Regions from separate parts of the Mesorhizobium sp. BHscii genome, predicted to be linked through region 1. Evidence: predicted binding sites of a transcription regulator. Region 1 holds the regulator's gene; each other region holds the start of a gene.
The links. The regulator PhoB, encoded in region 1, activates phosphate uptake and scavenging genes when phosphate is short. The targets are predictions, from matches to a motif close to TGTCATNNANCTGTCAT.
Positions count from the first base shown of each region.

Region 1 (4,149 bases):
AAAGGTCTCTGTTCATTACGGCGAGAAGCGAGCTCTGTTCGACGTGGACCTCGATGTCCGCGAAAACCAGGTGACGGCGTTGATCGGCCCATCGGGCTGTGGCAAGTCGACCTTCCTGCGTTGCCTGAACCGAATGAACGACACGATCGATATCGCGCGGGTGAGCGGCAAGATAACGCTCGACGGCGAGGATGTTTACGACCCGAAAATCGATGTCGTCGAGCTGCGAGCTCGCGTCGGCATGGTATTCCAGAAGCCGAACCCGTTTCCGAAGTCGATCTATGAAAACGTCGCCTACGGTCCGCGCATTCACGGCCTGGCCAGGAGCAAGTCCGAGTTGGACGGCATCGTTGAATCGAGCCTGAAGAAAGCCGGTCTGTTCAACGAGGTCAAGGATCGCCTGCTCGAGGCGGGCACCGGTCTCTCCGGCGGACAGCAGCAGCGCCTGTGCATCGCGCGCGCCATCGCCGTGTCGCCGGAAGTGATTCTGATGGACGAGCCCTGTTCGGCGCTGGATCCGATCGCCACCGCCCGCGTCGAGGAACTGATCGACGAACTGCGCCAGAACTACACGATCGTCATCGTCACCCACTCGATGCAGCAGGCAGCCCGCGTGTCGCAACGCACGGCGATGTTCCATCTCGGCTACCTGGTCGAGGAGGGCGCAACCGACAAGATGTTCACCAATCCCGACGACAAGCGCACCCAGGACTACATCACCGGCCGGTTCGGCTGAGCGGTCCGGCGGCGAATTTCGAACACGAGGACAGGATCATGGGTGAACACACCGTCGCATCTTTCGACGAGGAACTGGAGCACATCGACAGGCTGATCCGCGACATGGACGAGCTCGCCGCCGCGATGGTCGCAGCCTCGATCCGCGCGTTGCTTGCGTCAGACAATGCGATGGCGCAGCGTGTCGTCTCGGACGACGCCATCATGGATGCGCGGCAGCGCGAACTCGACGATAGCGCGATCACGCTGATCGCCAAGCGGCAGCCGATGGCGCAAGATCTGCGCGCCGTGGTTGGCGCAATCCGCATGGCCGGCGATCTCGAGCGCATCGGCGATTTGGCCAAAAACATAGCCAAGCGGGTCAGCGCAGTCGGGCAGAGCGCCACGCCGCGTAATCTGTCGCACGGTATCGACGCGATGGCGGATCTCGTTCTTGTGCAGCTCCGCGGGGTGGTCGAGCACTATGTGTCGCGCAATGCCGGCGCGTTGAAAGAGCTGCGCGCCGACGACCAGAAGATCGACGTGAAGTACACGGCGGTTTTCCGCGAACTCCTGACCTACATGATGGAGGATCCGCGCAACATCACCGCCTGCACGCATCTTCTGTTTTGCGCCAAGAATCTCGAACGCATCGGCGATCATGTCACCAACATCGCCGAAAACGCCTACTTTGTCGTGACCGGGCAGCAATTGCCGGCGGATCGCCCGAAGCTCGACGAAACGACGATGTCGGCGCCGGCGACATGACAGGAGTGACCGGCCGATGATCGCGCCGCGCATCATGGTGGTGGAGGATGAAGAGCCGCTGGGCGTCCTCCTCCGCTACAATCTGGAATCCGAAGGCTATCAGGTCGAGGTGGTGACGCGCGGCGACGAGGCCGAAATCCGGCTGCAGGAAAATGTGCCCGATCTTCTGGTGCTCGACTGGATGGTGCCGGCGGTTTCGGGCATCGAGCTTTGCCGGCGCCTTCGGGTGCGTCCCGAAACCGAGCGGCTGCCGATCATCATGCTGACCGCGCGCGGCGAGGAGAGTGACCGGGTTCGCGGCCTTTCCACCGGAGCCGACGACTATCTGGTCAAGCCGTTCTCGACACCGGAATTCATGGCCAGGGTCAAGGCGCTGCTGCGCCGCGCCAAGCCGGAAGTACTGTCCAGCGTGCTGAAGGTCGGCGACATCATGCTCGATCGCGAATCGCACAGGGTCTATCGCAAGAAGAGTGAGATCCGGCTCGGACCGACCGAATTCCGGCTGCTCGAATTCATGATGCGGCACCCGGGTCGGGTCTTCTCGCGCAGCCAGTTGCTCGACAATGTCTGGGGCGAGACGATCTACATCGACGAGCGCACGGTGGACGTCCATGTCGGCCGGTTGCGCAAGGCAGTCAACAACGGCCGCATGCCCGATGTCATCCGCACCATCCGCGGCGCGGGCTATGCGATCAGGGAAGACTAGGGATGTGCTGATATTCAGGTGATGCCGGCCTGCGAACGCCGGCTTCCTGCGCTTCCGGTGCTCACGTACCAAAAAGTACGCTCCGCTCCGGTTCTCGGAACCCACTCTCGACTCGGCCTGACCTGAATCTCAACACCACCCCAAGTCGCCGGGGAGCCCTGCCTTCGAGTTCAAGCCACGTTCTTTCCGACCGAGCCGGCTCGTGCCTGGATGCTCGGCGCGAAGATCTCCTGGTCGATGAAGCTCAGCGCCCGCATGGCGCAGCCTTCTCGGATCAGCGGCAGTTCGTTCGGCTCGGTGTCGAAGGAAATCGAACCTGAATGCTGGCCGCCGGCGGTCTGGGCGATGGCCTCGCGCAGGGCCGGCTCGATCAGGTCGAAGGCGGCAGCGCTGGCACCGACCATGGCGACCGGCGCCGGATCGATCAGCGCGAACAGGCTGCCGAGCCCGAAGCCGAGCGCCTCGCCGGCCTTGCGGTAGGCTTCGCGCTCCGGTCCGTCCGTCTCGCGCGCCCGGGCCGCCAGTGCCCGCATCTCGGCGTCGCTGACATCGGCGACCGGCTCGGCGTTCTCGCTCAATCGCCTTGCGTTGCGCCAGATAGCGTAGTTGCCGGCATAAGCCTCGACGCAACCGCGCCGCCCGCAGCGGCAAAGCGCGCCGCCCGGCCGATGAATCATGTGGCCGAATTCGCCGCCTGAGGAATGGGTGCCGGTGAACAGTTCGCCCTTCAGCACCAGCCCCATACCGATGCCATGCGAGAGCAGGATGGCGATGAAATCGTCGCGGTAGCGATCCGGGTCGCGCCAGCGCAGCGCCACGGCCATCATGTTGCAGTCGTTCTCCATGATGGCCGGGATGCCGAACTCGCGTTCCAGAATGTCGGCGAAGGCGATGTTCGTCTGCGGCGTGATCGGCGACCACAACATGGCGCGCGCATGGGAATCGGTAATACCCTGGATCGCCAGCGCGATGCGGGCGACGCTTTGGACCTCGAGGTCGGGGTCTTCGAGCCGGCGCCGGACGATGGCGACACATTCGTCGATCAGCTCGTCGCGCGACATGGTCAGCGTGTCCAGCCGGCGCTGTTCCTCGGCGACCACTTGTCCGGCATAGTCGATGACAGCGACCGACAGGAAATTCAGCGACAATACGACGGCCAATACCGCAGCGGCTTCCGGATTGAGGCTGAGGCCAACCTGCGGCCTGCCACGTTTCAGCGAAACGGTCTCACTCGCCTTGCTCTCGGCCAGGATGCCTTCCTGGATCAGGTCGGAAGAGATCGCCGATATGGTCGAATGGCTGAGGCCGGTGGTTGCGGCGATCTCGGTCCGCGACGGCTGGCCTGCGCGGCGAACGGCCGAAATAACCATCGCCCGGTTGCGCCGGCGCAAATCGTCATGGCGGATCCCAACCGACATTGTTTCGCTTCCTCCTTGGCGCGGCCGCTCATGAATCGGAAGCCGTCGGGCCGACAAATACTGGCAGAAGCAGAAGGACCTGTCATTGTTTATTCCGAGGCTCGAAAAAAAGCCGGCAGGACACCAAAATCCATCAGAATTCATGTACAGTGCTTCGGCGTTGGATCAATATTTTTTCGAGTCTCGAAAAAGCCTTTGTGCAGGCCTTCGGGCCAGTTGGTCGCGCCGTACGCGGCGCAGGAGGAATATCATGAAGAGATTCACAGCCGCCATTCTGGCGTGGGTCGCCATGTCGCTGACGCTCGCGTCGGTCGCACAGGCGAAGGACAAGGTCATTGGTGTTTCGTGGTCGAATTTCCAGGAAGAGCGCTGGAAGACCGACGAAGCCGCCATGAAGTCGGCGATCGAGGCCGCCGGCGACAAGTATATTTCCGCCGATGCACAGTCCAATCCCGGCAAGCAGCTGACCGACGTCGAGAGCCTGATCTCGCAGGGCGCCAACGCGCTGATCATCCTTGCGCAGGATGCCTCGGCCATCGGGCC
Region 1 is NZ_JBSPKW010000006.1:92,631-96,779, reverse strand. It holds gene pstB (phosphate ABC transporter ATP-binding protein PstB) at 1-736, shown strand, start outside; gene phoU (phosphate signaling complex protein PhoU) at 775-1,482, shown strand; gene phoB (phosphate regulon transcriptional regulator PhoB) at 1,499-2,188, shown strand; gene ACWTU7_RS11325 (ROK family protein) at 2,359-3,606, opposite strand; gene xylF (D-xylose ABC transporter substrate-binding protein) at 3,857-4,149, shown strand, end outside.

Region 2 (4,149 bases), on a different contig from region 1:
GTCGAGGCATTCTTGTATTGGAAAAGATCGAACGCGACCTTCAGCTCCTGGCCGATGCCACCGGCTCCAACGAGGCCGAGAACAACAGACGAGCGCACTGCCTTTTCAAGCGCAAAGAGCGTGGTGTTTATCAGGGACGGCAAAGCGTCGGGCAGAACTGCCCCGCAGAGGACAGAGAACCGACTGGCCCCGATTGCAAACAGCGCTTCCTGAGGTCTTTCGTCGGCATCCTCCATCGCCTCGGCGAAGAAGCGCCCGCAAAAACCGATCGTATCGACGACGATGGTCATGGTTCCAGCAACCGCCCCGAGACCAACGGCTGACACGAAAAGAAGTGCCCAGACCAAATCTGGAACGGTCCTAAACAATGAGACCAGGATCCTGGAGATATGCCGGAACGGGCCGAGCGGGGTTATGTCCTTGGCCGAGAGCCAGGCAAATGGCAAGCTGAGGACGACACCTATTGCTGTCCCCACGACCGCTATCTGAAACGTTTCGATCATGCGCCAGAAAACCCGCAGGAGGAACCCTGGCTCGACATTTGGGGGTATCATGCGGCCGACGAGCTGGGCCATGCGGGGCACTCCCCCTGCCAGTTGTTCCGGCGAAGGTGCGACCTGCCCGGCGGAAACGATCACGAGAGCGGCCAAAGCGACGGCAAAGCTGAAAGTGAGGGGCGAGATCGATGGAATCCGGCTCGGCGAAAGGCGGTCATGCATCGAAGACGTCTTTCAAATCAGCGCGGGTGACATGCGCCGTCGGCCGGTCGAAGAAGACCTTGCCCGCCTTGAGCGCTATCAAGCGATCGGAGTAGTCGAGAGCATGTTCCATGTCGTGCGTGGTGTAGACCAAGGTGATCGCTTGTTCCTGGGTGAGCTCGGAGAAAACTCGCATCACATCATGTCCAGCCGCCGGATCGAGACTTGCCGCCGGTTCGTCTGCTATCAAAAGCTTCGGACGCCGGATCAACGCACGGGCAATCGCCACCCGCTGCGCCTGCCCTCCAGAAAGCACGTCGGCGCGGGCGCCTGCCTTGCCGAGAAGCCGCACGTCGGCGAGCGCCTGCATTGCTTCCTCGCGCCAGTGTTGCTTTGCGATGGAATGGTGCCAGCCGCGCCAGCCGCCGGGCAGCCCGAGCTTGCCCTGCAAAACGTTTGTAAGAACGGATTGGCGGCTAACCAGTCCGTGATGCTGGAAGACAAATCCGATCTGCCTGCGTATGCGCCGCAGCTGGGCGACGGACGGCGCCGAGCGGAAGCTCTCGCCGAGGGTGGCGACCTCGCCACCGCTCGACGGTAAAAGACCGATGAGGCATTTGAGCAGGGTGGATTTTCCAGCACCGTTCGAGCCAATCAGGGCAACCCGTTCGCGCGATGCTATGTTGAGGCCGATACTGGAGAAAACGACCTTTCCGTTCGCATAGCTCTTCGCAAGATCGTGCGCGCGAATGATTGCTGTCATAGTGACCTCTTGGCCCGGACGGGACTACGAAATAGACCGGCGGTTAACCGCCGGCCTTTGCGATGAAAAGGAGCAAGCCTCAGTTTACGAAGTCGGTGAGGGTCTCGATTCCGATCGTGCGGTACATCGAGCGGACATAGTCGTAGTCCGAGTCCCTGACATCAGTCAGAAAGAAACCGCCCTTGAATTTCTGGTTGTCCTCGCCTGTCAGGATCGCTTTCATCAGCTCGTTGCCATTCTTCGCAAAGGCATCGCGGACCTTGACGAACACGTCGTCTGAAATGTCCTTACGGGCGACAAGAATGTCGTTCGGCAGATCGCGGCCCCGTGCGATTACCGAGAAGGCAGTGTCGGGGAACGCTTCCCGGACCGAGTTCAGATAACCGAAATTCAAGCCGATAGCGGCGATGTCGCCGCGGATGAGAGCCTCAGCCGCGATATTGCGCGATATGATCACTGGCTCGTAGTCGGTGGCATATTTCAGGTTGAAATCGGCCAGCGCCTGCGCGGGGCCGAGGTGCTGGGAGGTCGAGCCTACCGAGCCGAATGCAATCTTCTTGCCCTTCAAGTCTTCAATCGAGCGGATCGGTCCATTCGCCAGTACGGCGATCTGAGCGAAATAATCGGGGCGCTGCCAGGCAACAACAATCTTCGGCTGGCTTAATTCCTTCATGACCACGTATTCAGCAGGACCGGTCAGGACGAGATCGACCTGCCCGGAATTCATGGCCTCGACGGCGGTGGTCCGCGAGCTGACTGGAAACAGCTCGATATCCAGGCCGGTCGCCTCTTCAAGGGCGGTCTGGAAAGCGCCGAATTCCTGCTGAAGAGCCTCCAGTCCCTCCATGTCGGTTACCGCGAATTTCACCGGCTCCGCAAAAGCTGGAAGAGCGGAGGCAAGCGTCAGCGCGAGTGCGGTTGCGATGGTGCGGATCATCATTTTCCCTTTGCTGTATAGACAGGAAACTGTTACCCGCTAATCCGTATACGCAGCAGATGACGTGCTCGTGACATTTCGTCGGCGCCACCGGCAGGCTTTGCTTTTAGAGGGATACAGTGAACTGGCACATCCAGGGTGGTCGCATCCTTACCGACCGGGGACTTGAAACCGCGGACCTGAGCATTGCCGGCGGGATACTGTCAGAGATCCAAGCGGCCCATGCGTCCATAATCGATGCCGATGGTCTGCTCGTGCTTCCGGGGATCGTCGATATCCACGGCGACGGCTTCGAGCGGCAAATCATGCCGCGGCCGGGTGTCCGCTTCGACACGGCGCTGGCGTTGAAAGATACGGACCGCCAGCTTGTCGCCAATGGAGTAACCACAGCCTTTCACGGCGTCACGGTGTCATGGGAGCCCGGACTTCGCTCGCTCGAAGCCGCCAAGCAACTGATCGGCGCGCTCTGCGATCTCCGCGATACTCTTAGCTGCGATACGCGTGTGCATCTGCGCTGGGAGACCTTCGCGCTTGATCAGATGGCGCAGGTCATACAATGGCTCTCTCTTTGGCCGCGACCGATCATTGCTCTCAACGACCATACGACCGGGTCGGTATTGAACGGCACGATCGCCCGCAAGATCGGCCAGATGGCGGACCGGTCCGGCTTGAGCCGTGAGCAGTATATGGCGTTGCTCGATCAGATTTGGTCCCGCCGAGCCGACGTAGCGATCGCGATCGGGAAGCTGGCCGCGACTGCACGGGCCAATGGCAATGTGCTTCTTGCCCATGACGAAGCGTCTCCCGAAGAACGTATGTATTTCCGCGGTCTCGGTGCAAAGGCTTCGGAATTTCCACTGACGCTCGAAACGGCGAAAGCCGCGCGGCAAATGGGCGAGGATGTGATCCTCGGCGCGCCCAATGTCGTGCGCGGCGGCAGCCATAATGGAGCGCTGAATGCCACCGAGGCCATCAGAGCCGGGCTCTGCACGGTGCTGACCAGTGACTACCACTATCCCTCGCCTCTGCATGCCGCCTTCAGGCTGTCTTCTCCGGGGGCCAGCGATTTCCCCACGATCTGGAATCTGGTCTCGGCAAATCCGGCCCGGGTAGCCGGCCTTGACGATCGCGGGTTGCTTGTTGCCGGGCGCCGAGCGGATCTGATCCTCGTCGATGCCGGCGATCCAGAGCATCCGCGTGTGGTGGCCACCATGGTTCACGGACAAATTGTCTATTCCTCTCGACTCTCGCGCGTAAACCGACGGTCGGCACACCGATCGCCGGTGAATAAAGCTTCATGAACCAGAATACGAAAATCCCAACACCACACGAGCGCAGCGTCAATCGTCTTCTGGCCTTTGACGGGCTGGTCTTTCGGCCACGCAGCGATTCGCCGATCTGGCAGCAGATCTACGATCACATCTTCAATCTGATCGAGAGCGGCTGTCTTCCGCCGGGCAGCCAACTTCCCGGAGAAACGCATCTGGCGGAGAAACTCGCGGTCACCCGCATTACACTTCGCCGGGCGCTGCAGCAGTTACAGCATGAGGGCCACCTCACCGCTCGCAAGGGCGTCGGTATCTTCGTACGAAACCTACCCTCGACATTCACGGTTCGCGACGGCCAGCGCTTTCTCGACAATTTCGAAGCTCATGGCCAGGAAATCGGCACCAAGACGCTGCTGATCGTCCGGGAACCAGCAGAACCGGCCGTGGCGGAGCGGTTGCGTCTCGCACCTGATGCCACCATTA
Region 2 is NZ_JBSPKW010000001.1:490,753-494,901, forward strand. It holds gene phnE (phosphonate ABC transporter, permease protein PhnE) at 1-719, opposite strand, end outside; gene ACWTU7_RS02285 (phosphonate ABC transporter ATP-binding protein) at 712-1,461, opposite strand; gene ACWTU7_RS02290 (PhnD/SsuA/transferrin family substrate-binding protein) at 1,541-2,401, opposite strand; gene ACWTU7_RS02295 (alpha-D-ribose 1-methylphosphonate 5-triphosphate diphosphatase) at 2,518-3,699, shown strand; gene phnF (phosphonate metabolism transcriptional regulator PhnF) at 3,696-4,149, shown strand, end outside.
Region 2: a site for PhoB is predicted at 2,458-2,474, ahead of ACWTU7_RS02290 (PhnD/SsuA/transferrin family substrate-binding protein). Genes of this name have one in related genera too.

Region 3 (4,149 bases), on a different contig from region 1:
CCAGACATTGATCCCATACTGGAAACCGACATTGACGCATATCAGGATCAACAGCCCGATCGTGAGCGGCCAGGCGAAACTGTCGCCGCGCCGGCTCCAGTAACCGCGCGCGCTGATCCAGAAACGCCTTAGCAGATATTTCTTGCGCGCCCGCTCGGCCTCTTCGGGGCTCAGCTGTGGATTGGGTTCGACGGCTTCCGGCGGCGGCGCGGCTTCGCCGACGACCTCGGACGCGGCTTCGGCAGTCGATGCCTTCTCTTCCCTCGATTTCTCCTGACGCGGTGTCTGGGCATCGCGCGATCTGGAGCCGTCGACCGATCTCGGTTTGGATTTCGCCTCGGACATACGGCCGACAACGGCCCAAAAATCAAAAGGTTTCATGATGCCCGCTCGATCCAGCAGCCAGCAGCGCCAAGGCTCTCCCGGTGTTCCAATACTCGCAACAGTCGCGCCTATGGTCGTTCTCGAATGACAGCCTTTGACCTGTCGAGTGTCGGCCATGGATCAAAGTGACATTCAGCAATGGGATAGCTTGTGCCAACAGGTGGCCACCGGCCGGCAAATCCTGGTTGCTAATCCGTCTCTGGTTTGCCCTTCAGTTGCGCCCGCGCATCCCTGATCGAGGCGGCGTATGTCACAAGCGGCCGCTTGACGCCGTGGTTGATCAGCATGCGACGTGTCTGCGGCGAAGCGCCTGATATGATGAAGCGCACGCCGGCGCGCCTGGCCTTGTGCGCGGCGCCCTCGATGACATTGGCCGCCGTCGAATCGAAGAACGGCACCGCCGAGCAGTCGAGGATGAAGTTCCGGCGCTGGTCGGCGATGCGGTCGAGCACCGCACCGACAGTCGAGGCGGCGCCGAAGAAGAAGGCGCCCGAAATACGGTAGAATTAGCGTAGCGTCGTTCTGAACGGCCGTTTCAGGCGCCGTCGCTCTGCCCGCGCCATCGCTGTAGCGCCCATGCGGCCAGCCAGCACAGCATCGCCCAGGCGAAGCCGGCGCACCAGCCGGCCAGCACGTCGGATGGCCAATGAACGCCGAGATAGACGCGGCTGATGCCGACCAGCAGGGTCGTCAGCACCGCCAGCGACAGCACGTAAATCTTCGTCGTTCGCCCAGGCAGGAAGCGCGACGCCATGCTGCCCAGTGTCAAATATGTCACCGCCGACAGCATCGCATGGCCGCTCGGAAACGAAAGCGATGCCACGTCGGCGAGATGCGAGACCAGATCGGGGCGCGGCCGGTCGATTCCGAGCTTCAGCGTGCTCGACAGGGCCTGCCCGCCCGCCACCGCGACGAGGACGAGAAACGCTGGTCCCGGCTTGTGGATCAGCAGCAGATAGACGATCACGGCGGCCGTGATCAGCACGAGCACGGTGGCGCTGCCGAGGCTGGTGATGTCGCGCATCGCCCCTTCCAGCCATAGCGGTCCGATCGGATTGTCGGGCTGGCCCGCTTCACGGAAGGCGAGCAGGATTTCCGTATCGAAGGCGTGCGGCGTGGTGTCTCGCGCCACCTCCATCAGTTCCTCGAACCCCCACAGTCCGCCGGCGATGACCAGTCCGGCCAGCAGCACCGGGAATTCGATCCAGTTGAGCAGCTTTCTTGCGGTATTCTTCATCGGCCCTCGCAGTTACGGCCTTTGCAGATAGGGACCGAGCGTGATCAGCGCCACCGCTGCGACGGCGAGCACGATGCCAGTGGCCTGCAACGTATTGACGCGCTCGCCGAAGAACACCAGTGCCACCACGTTCACCGACACCAGCTGGATCACCGCCGACAGGCTGAACGACACCGACATGCCGAATTCACGGATCAGCCTCAGCATGATCAGATTGCCCGCCGAATACAGCGCCAAAGTCAAAACGATCTTGCCGAAGCTCGGCGCCAGTCCCCATTGCTTGGCCGCCGTCGCTGCCAGCAGGAAGATCACCGTCGAAATGCCGAGCTGCCCCAGTCCCCAGAAACTCACTTTTTGTCCCTCTCGACGCGGTCCTTCCGCGCCTGCCGCTGATCTTGTTTCCGAAGCGCCGGTCGCGGTCAAGCGAGGCTGATCATGGACACGAAATCGGGGCTGGAAATTGGCCGGCAACGTCATCAAACTGTGATCTGCCGGCGATACGCGGTCAGTCAAGCAGCACGCTCAAGCCATCCCAAAGAAAGCCAGAGGCAAGCCCATGACAGAACGTCGCTCCCCCGACACCCATTTCCGCACCAGCCTGCTCGAGGAAAACGATGGGCCAGGAACCAATCCCACCGACAACCAGACAATGGGCGAGATCATCGCCGCGCGGTTCTCGCGCCGTGGCTTCCTGCAGGGATCGCTCGCGGCAACCGCCATCGCCGCCACCGTCAGCCCGCTGGCGCTGATCCTCGCCGACGATGCCCGCGCAGCCGGCGGCTCGGCCTTCAGCTTCGACGAGGTCGAGGCGGGCGTCGATGACAAGCATCATGTCGCCGCCGGCTACGACGCCGACGTGCTGCTGCGCTGGGGCGACCCGCTGTTCGCTGATTCGCCGGACTTCGATCCGGCAAAACAGTCGGCCCAGGCCCAGGAAAGACAGTTCGGCTACAACAACGACTATGTCGGCTATATCCCGATCGACGGCTCGGCCGAGCATGGTCTGCTGGTGGTCAACCACGAATATACCAATCCGCATCTGATGTTCCCGGGCCTCGTCACCATCGTCGAGGGCGAGGCCAAGCAGGCGCCGCTGAGCAAGGAACAGGTCGATATCGAGATGGCCGCGCATGGCGGCACCATCGTCGAGATCCGCAAGGTATCAGGCAAATGGCAGGTGGTGCGCGACGGCAAGCTCAACCGCCGCATCACCTCCAACACCGAGATGGCACTGTCCGGCCCCGCCGCCGGCCACGACCGGGTCAAGACCAGTGCCGATCCGACCGGCACGAAGGTCTTCGGCACCGTCAACAACTGTGCCGGCGGCGTCACGCCCTGGGGCACCTACGTCATGGCCGAGGAAAACATACACGGCTATTTCTCGGGCGAGCTGCAGGAAGGCCACAAGGAAGCCGCCAACTACAAGCGCCTGGGGATTCCCGAAGGCGCCTATGAATGGGCTGCGCATTACGACCGCTTCGACATCGGCAAGGAGCCGAACGAGCCGAATCGCTTCGGCTGGATCGTTGAGGTCGACGTCAACGATCCGACCTCGGTGCCGCGGAAGCGCACTGCCATGGGCCGCTTCAAGCATGAGGGCGCTGAATCGATCGTCGCCAAGGATGGCCGTGTCGTCTTCTATCTCGGCGACGACGAACGCTTCGACTATGTCTACAAATTCGTCACGGCCGGCAAATTCAACGCCGAGGACCGCGCCGCCAACATGGATCTCCTCGACGACGGCACGCTCTATGTCGCCAAATTCGCCGAGGACGGGTCGATCGAATGGCTGCCCATCGTCTTCGGCCAGGGCCCGCTGACGGCGGAGAACGGCTTTGCCAGCCAGGCCGACGTGCTCATCGAGACGCGCCGTGCCGCCGATCTGCTCGGGGCCACCAAGATGGACCGCCCCGAGGATATCCAGCCGAATCCGACGACTGGCAAAGTCTACGTCATGTTGACCAACAATTCTAAACGCAAGGCCGAGCAGGTCGACGCCGCCAACCCGCGCGCCGAAAACGCCTTCGGCCACATCATCGAGATCGTCGAGGACGGTGGTGATTTCACTGCCACCAAGGGCAAGTGGGAAGTGCTGCTGAAATGCGGTGATCCCGCTGTGGCCGAAGTCGGCGCCACCTTCTCGACCGCGACCACCGCCAATGGCTGGTTCGGCATGCCGGACAATTGCGCCATCGATGCGGCCGGCCGGCTCTGGGTCTCGACCGACGGCCAGGGCCCGAAAGCCACCGGCCGCACCGACGGCCTGTGGGCGGTCGACACCGAAGGCGAGGCGCGGGCGACATCAAAGCTGTTCTTCCGCGTGCCGATCGGTGCTGAACTGTGTGGCCCGCTATTCACGCCCGACGACCAGACCGCCTTCGTCGCGGTTCAGCATCCGGCCGATGGCGGCGAAGACTGGGAGGCTTTTGGCCGTCCCTCTTACTACGAGGACCCGTCGACCCGCTGGCCTGACTTCAAGCCCGATATGCCGGTGCGGCCGTCGGTCGTCGCCATCACCAAACAGGGCG
Region 3 is NZ_JBSPKW010000011.1:51,062-55,210, reverse strand. It holds gene ACWTU7_RS16725 (ABC transporter ATP-binding protein/permease) at 1-345, opposite strand, end outside; partial or broken gene ACWTU7_RS16720 (sodium-independent anion transporter) at 573-887, opposite strand; gene ACWTU7_RS16715 (phosphatase PAP2 family protein) at 920-1,621, opposite strand; gene ACWTU7_RS16710 (hypothetical protein) at 1,634-1,972, opposite strand; gene ACWTU7_RS16705 (PhoX family protein) at 2,178-4,149, shown strand, end outside.
Region 3: a site for PhoB is predicted at 2,093-2,109, ahead of ACWTU7_RS16705 (PhoX family protein). Genes of this name have one in related genera too.

Region 4 (4,149 bases), on a different contig from region 1:
ACATCGGTCGCACTCATCGATAGATCCCCGGCCCCTGATGCGGCAACGCCGCCGGCGGCACATGGCCCCGGCGGCGTTGTGGCAGTTTACTTACGAGCCGATCTTCGCCTTACGGGCATCGATGATTGCCTGATAGAATTCCGGGGTGACCGGCGAATAGCCCTTGAAGTCGCCGCCTTGTATCGCGGAGAAACAGGCCGGATCGGTTTCCGGAAGCTTGGTCAGGAAATCGGTGATCTTCTGCTTGGCGCCGGCGTCGATGGACGTACGCAAGACCAACGGGCCGTTCGGGATCATCGGCGACTGCCACAATTCGACGAGGTCGTCCATCTTGAGCACGCCCTTGTCGACCATCTTGCGGAGGTTGCCCGAGCTGTAGCCGTCCTTGAAATCGCCGACGCCGGAGGCCCAGGTGGTGCCGGCATCGAAGGTGCCCTTCAGGACTTCAAGGACAAGCTGTTCATGGCCGCCACCGAAACCAGTCGAAGCGAAGTAGCTCTTCACATCCATGCCGATGTCCTTGGGCAGTGACGTGACTGGGATCAGATAACCAGAAGTCGAATCGGGATCGGCGAAACCGAGTTTCTTGCCCTTCATGTCGGCGAGTGTCTTGATGCCGGAATCGGCACGGGCGACCATGACCGAATGGTAGCCGGTCGAACCGTCGGTCTGGATCGTCGTCAGGATCGGTTGAACCGCGTCCTTGTTTTCGAGATAGATCTTGGCATAGGCGGAAGCGCCGAGCTCGGCATAGTCAAGCGTGCCGCCGAGCAGGCCCTGGATGACGCCGTCGTAGTCGGCGGCCGGGAACAGCGAAACTTTCTCGACGCCCAGTACTTCCTTGATGTGGTCGGCAAAGCACTGATAGTTGCGCAGGCGATCGGCTTCGTTCTCGCCGCCCAGAATGCCGACGCGGAATTCCTTCAGGTCCTGTGCCTGGACCGCGCCCATGGCCATGGCGAGGATGGAAACGGCACCGAAAAGTATCTTTCTAAACATTTCGCGTCTCTCCTGTTGATTCCGGCATCGCGCCGGCAGCGTTCGAATTTTGACAGCGCCCTTGACGCGGGCTGGCGATCCAGGCGCTCTTTTGTTTGTCCATGATCCTTTCTGGATACCGGTATCCACTTGTCGGGATCATCGAACTAGTAGCCAGGAAATGCGGGCTCGAGCGGTCCTGCGGATGCGGCGATTTTTTGCTTGATGGTAACGCTGGTCGAGGTGATGGCCTCGGAGATTTCACAGCCATTGCTGTCGGCACCGTAGACCATGCGCACCGCCTCACGGTTGAGATCTTCGGGTGGGCCGTCGAACACGACCTTGCCGGCAGCCATGCCGATGATGCGGTTGCAATAGGTGCGCGCAGTATCCAGCGTGTGCAGATTGGTGACGACGGTGATGCCTTCGCGCAGATTGATGTCCTGCAGCGAATCCATCACCACCTTGGCATTGAGCGGGTCGAGCGAGGCGATCGGCTCGTCGGCGAGGATAACTTTCGGCTGCTGCATCATGGCGCGGGCGATCGCGACGCGCTGCTGCTGGCCGCCGGACAAGGTGCCGGCCGGCTGCAGCGCCGCGCGGGCAATGTCGAGACGCTCGAGCGCCGCTATCGCCTCGGCCCGTTCCTCGCGAGAGAAGACACCGAGCAGATTGACAATCGTCGAGCGGTGATTGAGCCGGCCGAGCAGCACATTGGTCAGCACGTCGAGACGCGGCACCAGGTTGAATTGCTGAAAGATCATGGCGCAATCGCGCTGCCAGCGCCTGAGCAGCGAGCCGCGCAGGCTGGAGACTTCGGCACCTTCAAAGAAAATCGACCCTTGGCTCGGATCGATGAGGCGGTTGATCATGCGCAAAAGGGTCGACTTGCCGGCGCCGGAGCGGCCGATGATGCCGACCATCTGACCGTGCGGGATCGAGATATCGACATTGCTGACGGCGGTGTTCTTGCCAAACCGGCGGGTGACGCCGCGGATTTCGAGCGTGGCTGAGGTTGCTGACATAGGCAAGTTCCAGTCCAGTCGCGTTTCGAAGGTCTGTTAACCATCGCTAGCGCAAGGCCATGAACCTGCGGTGTCGGATTGATGTCAGTTTTGTTACCGCCCACAGGCTTGGGCGGCGCGCCGTGAATGGTGAATGGTGACGGTGGCAGCCAGAAGAGGCTGGTGAAGGCCTTTCTATTCACCATTCACCCCCTTCAGCTGCCGTATTTTTCCAGAAACGCTTCCGCCGAAAGGGCGCGGAAATCGTAGAGCGCGGCGCGCAGGCGGGCATGGTCCCAATCCCACCAGGCGAGTGCCTGATAACGTTCCGCCGTGTGGCGGTCGAAGCGTTCGCGGATTGGTTTCGCCGGCACGCCGCCGACGATGGTGTAGGGCGCAACGTCCTTCGACACCACCGCACCGGCGCCGACCGCCGCACCGTCGCCCACGGTGACGCCGGGCAGGACGGTCGAGCCGTGGCCAAGCCAGGTGTCGTGGCCGATGGTGACGCGTCTGGCGCGGCGCTGGGCGAAGAATTCGCTCTCGTGCTCGGCGTCGTCCCAATAATCCGAGGCGCGATAGGTGAAATGGTGCAGCGTCGGCCGCCACGTCGGGTGGTTGGTGGCGTTGATGCGCACATTGGCGGCGATGTTGGCGAACTTGCCGATCGTCGCGCACCAGACGCCGCAGTCCTGCATCATGTAGGAATAGTCGCCGATCGTGCTCTCCGAAACCCGGCATCGTTCGGCGATTTCGGTCCAGCGGCCAAGCGTCGAATTCTCGACTTCCGCTGTCTCGTGGACCAGCGGCGTTTCCGACAATTTTCGCGTCATGCGGCGATTTTCCCGGCGGCAAAAGCGGTCACGTCGATGACGCGGTCGGCTACCGCCTCGCGCACGTCGCGGTCATGGAAGATGCCAAGCAGGGCGACGCCGGCCGCCTTCTTGGCCGCGATCAGCGTAATCACGACTTCGAGGTTCCTGGCATCGAGCGAAGCGGTCGGCTCGTCGAGCAGCAGGATCGGGTGCTCGGTGATGAAGCCGCGCGCGATGTTGACGCGCTGCTGTTCGCCGCCGGAAAAGGTCGCCGGCGGCAGTGCCCAGAGTTTTTCCGGCAGGTTGAGCTGCCCCAGCAAGGCGCGCGCCTTGCCGCGCGCAACTTCACGGTCCTCGCCGCGCTCGACCAGCGGTTCGGCGACGACATCGAGGGCGGAGACGCGCGGCACTGTGCGCAGGAACTGGCTGACATAGCCGATCGTGAGCCGGCGCACGGCAAGCACGGTGCGCGGGCTCGCCGTCGCGAGATCGATGAGCCCGTCCCCGTGCTGGACGATGATCTGGCCTTCGTCGACCGCATAGTTGCCGTAGAGCATCTTCAGGATCGAGCTCTTGCCGGCGCCGGAAGGGCCGCCGAGCACGGCGCACTCGCCTGATCTGATCGAGAACGACACGCCGGTAACGACAGGCAGTTTGATGCCGTCGCGCAGATGCATGGTGAAGCTCTTGGCGACATCGGAAACGACAAGCGGGGTTGCCATGATCACACCTGCAATATGGAAGAAACAAGGAGCTGGGTGTAGGGCGCGCGCGGATCGTCGAGCACGCGGTCGGTGAGGCCGCTTTCGACGACGCGGCCGTCCTTCATCACCATCATGCGTTGCGACAGCAGACGTGCCACTGCGAGGTCGTGGGTGACGACGATTGCCGCAAGGCCGAGATCGGTGACCAGCCCGCGCAACAGGTCGAGCAGACGCGCCTGCACGGAAACGTCGAGGCCGCCGGTCGGCTCGTCCATGAACACCAGCCGCGGCCCGGTGACGAGATTGCGGGCGATCTGCAGGCGCTGGCGCATGCCGCCGGAGAAGGCGCGCGGCTCGTCGTCGATGCGGTCCTCGTCGATCTCGACGCGTGACAGCCAGTCGACCGCAGTGGCGCGGATTTTCCCATAGTGGCGGTCGCCGACCGCCATCAGCCGCTCCCCGACATTGGCGCCGGCGGACACCGTCATGCGCAGCCCGTCGGCGGGGTTCTGGTGGACAAAGCCCCAGTCGGTGCGCATCAGGAAGCGGCGCTCGGCCTCGCTCATGCGGTAGAGTTCGCGGAACTGACCGTCGCGCATGCGGTAGCTGGCGGTGCCGGAACTCGGCAGCAATCTGGTCGAGAGGCAG
Region 4 is NZ_JBSPKW010000021.1:46,096-50,244, forward strand. It holds gene phnE (phosphonate ABC transporter, permease protein PhnE) at 1-17, opposite strand, end outside; gene phnD (phosphonate ABC transporter substrate-binding protein) at 91-999, opposite strand; gene phnC (phosphonate ABC transporter ATP-binding protein) at 1,146-2,003, opposite strand; gene ACWTU7_RS24620 (DapH/DapD/GlmU-related protein) at 2,198-2,815, opposite strand; gene phnL (phosphonate C-P lyase system protein PhnL) at 2,812-3,519, opposite strand; gene phnK (phosphonate C-P lyase system protein PhnK) at 3,522-4,149, opposite strand, start outside.
Region 4: a site for PhoB is predicted at 2,074-2,090, ahead of phnC (phosphonate ABC transporter ATP-binding protein). Genes of this name have one in related genera too.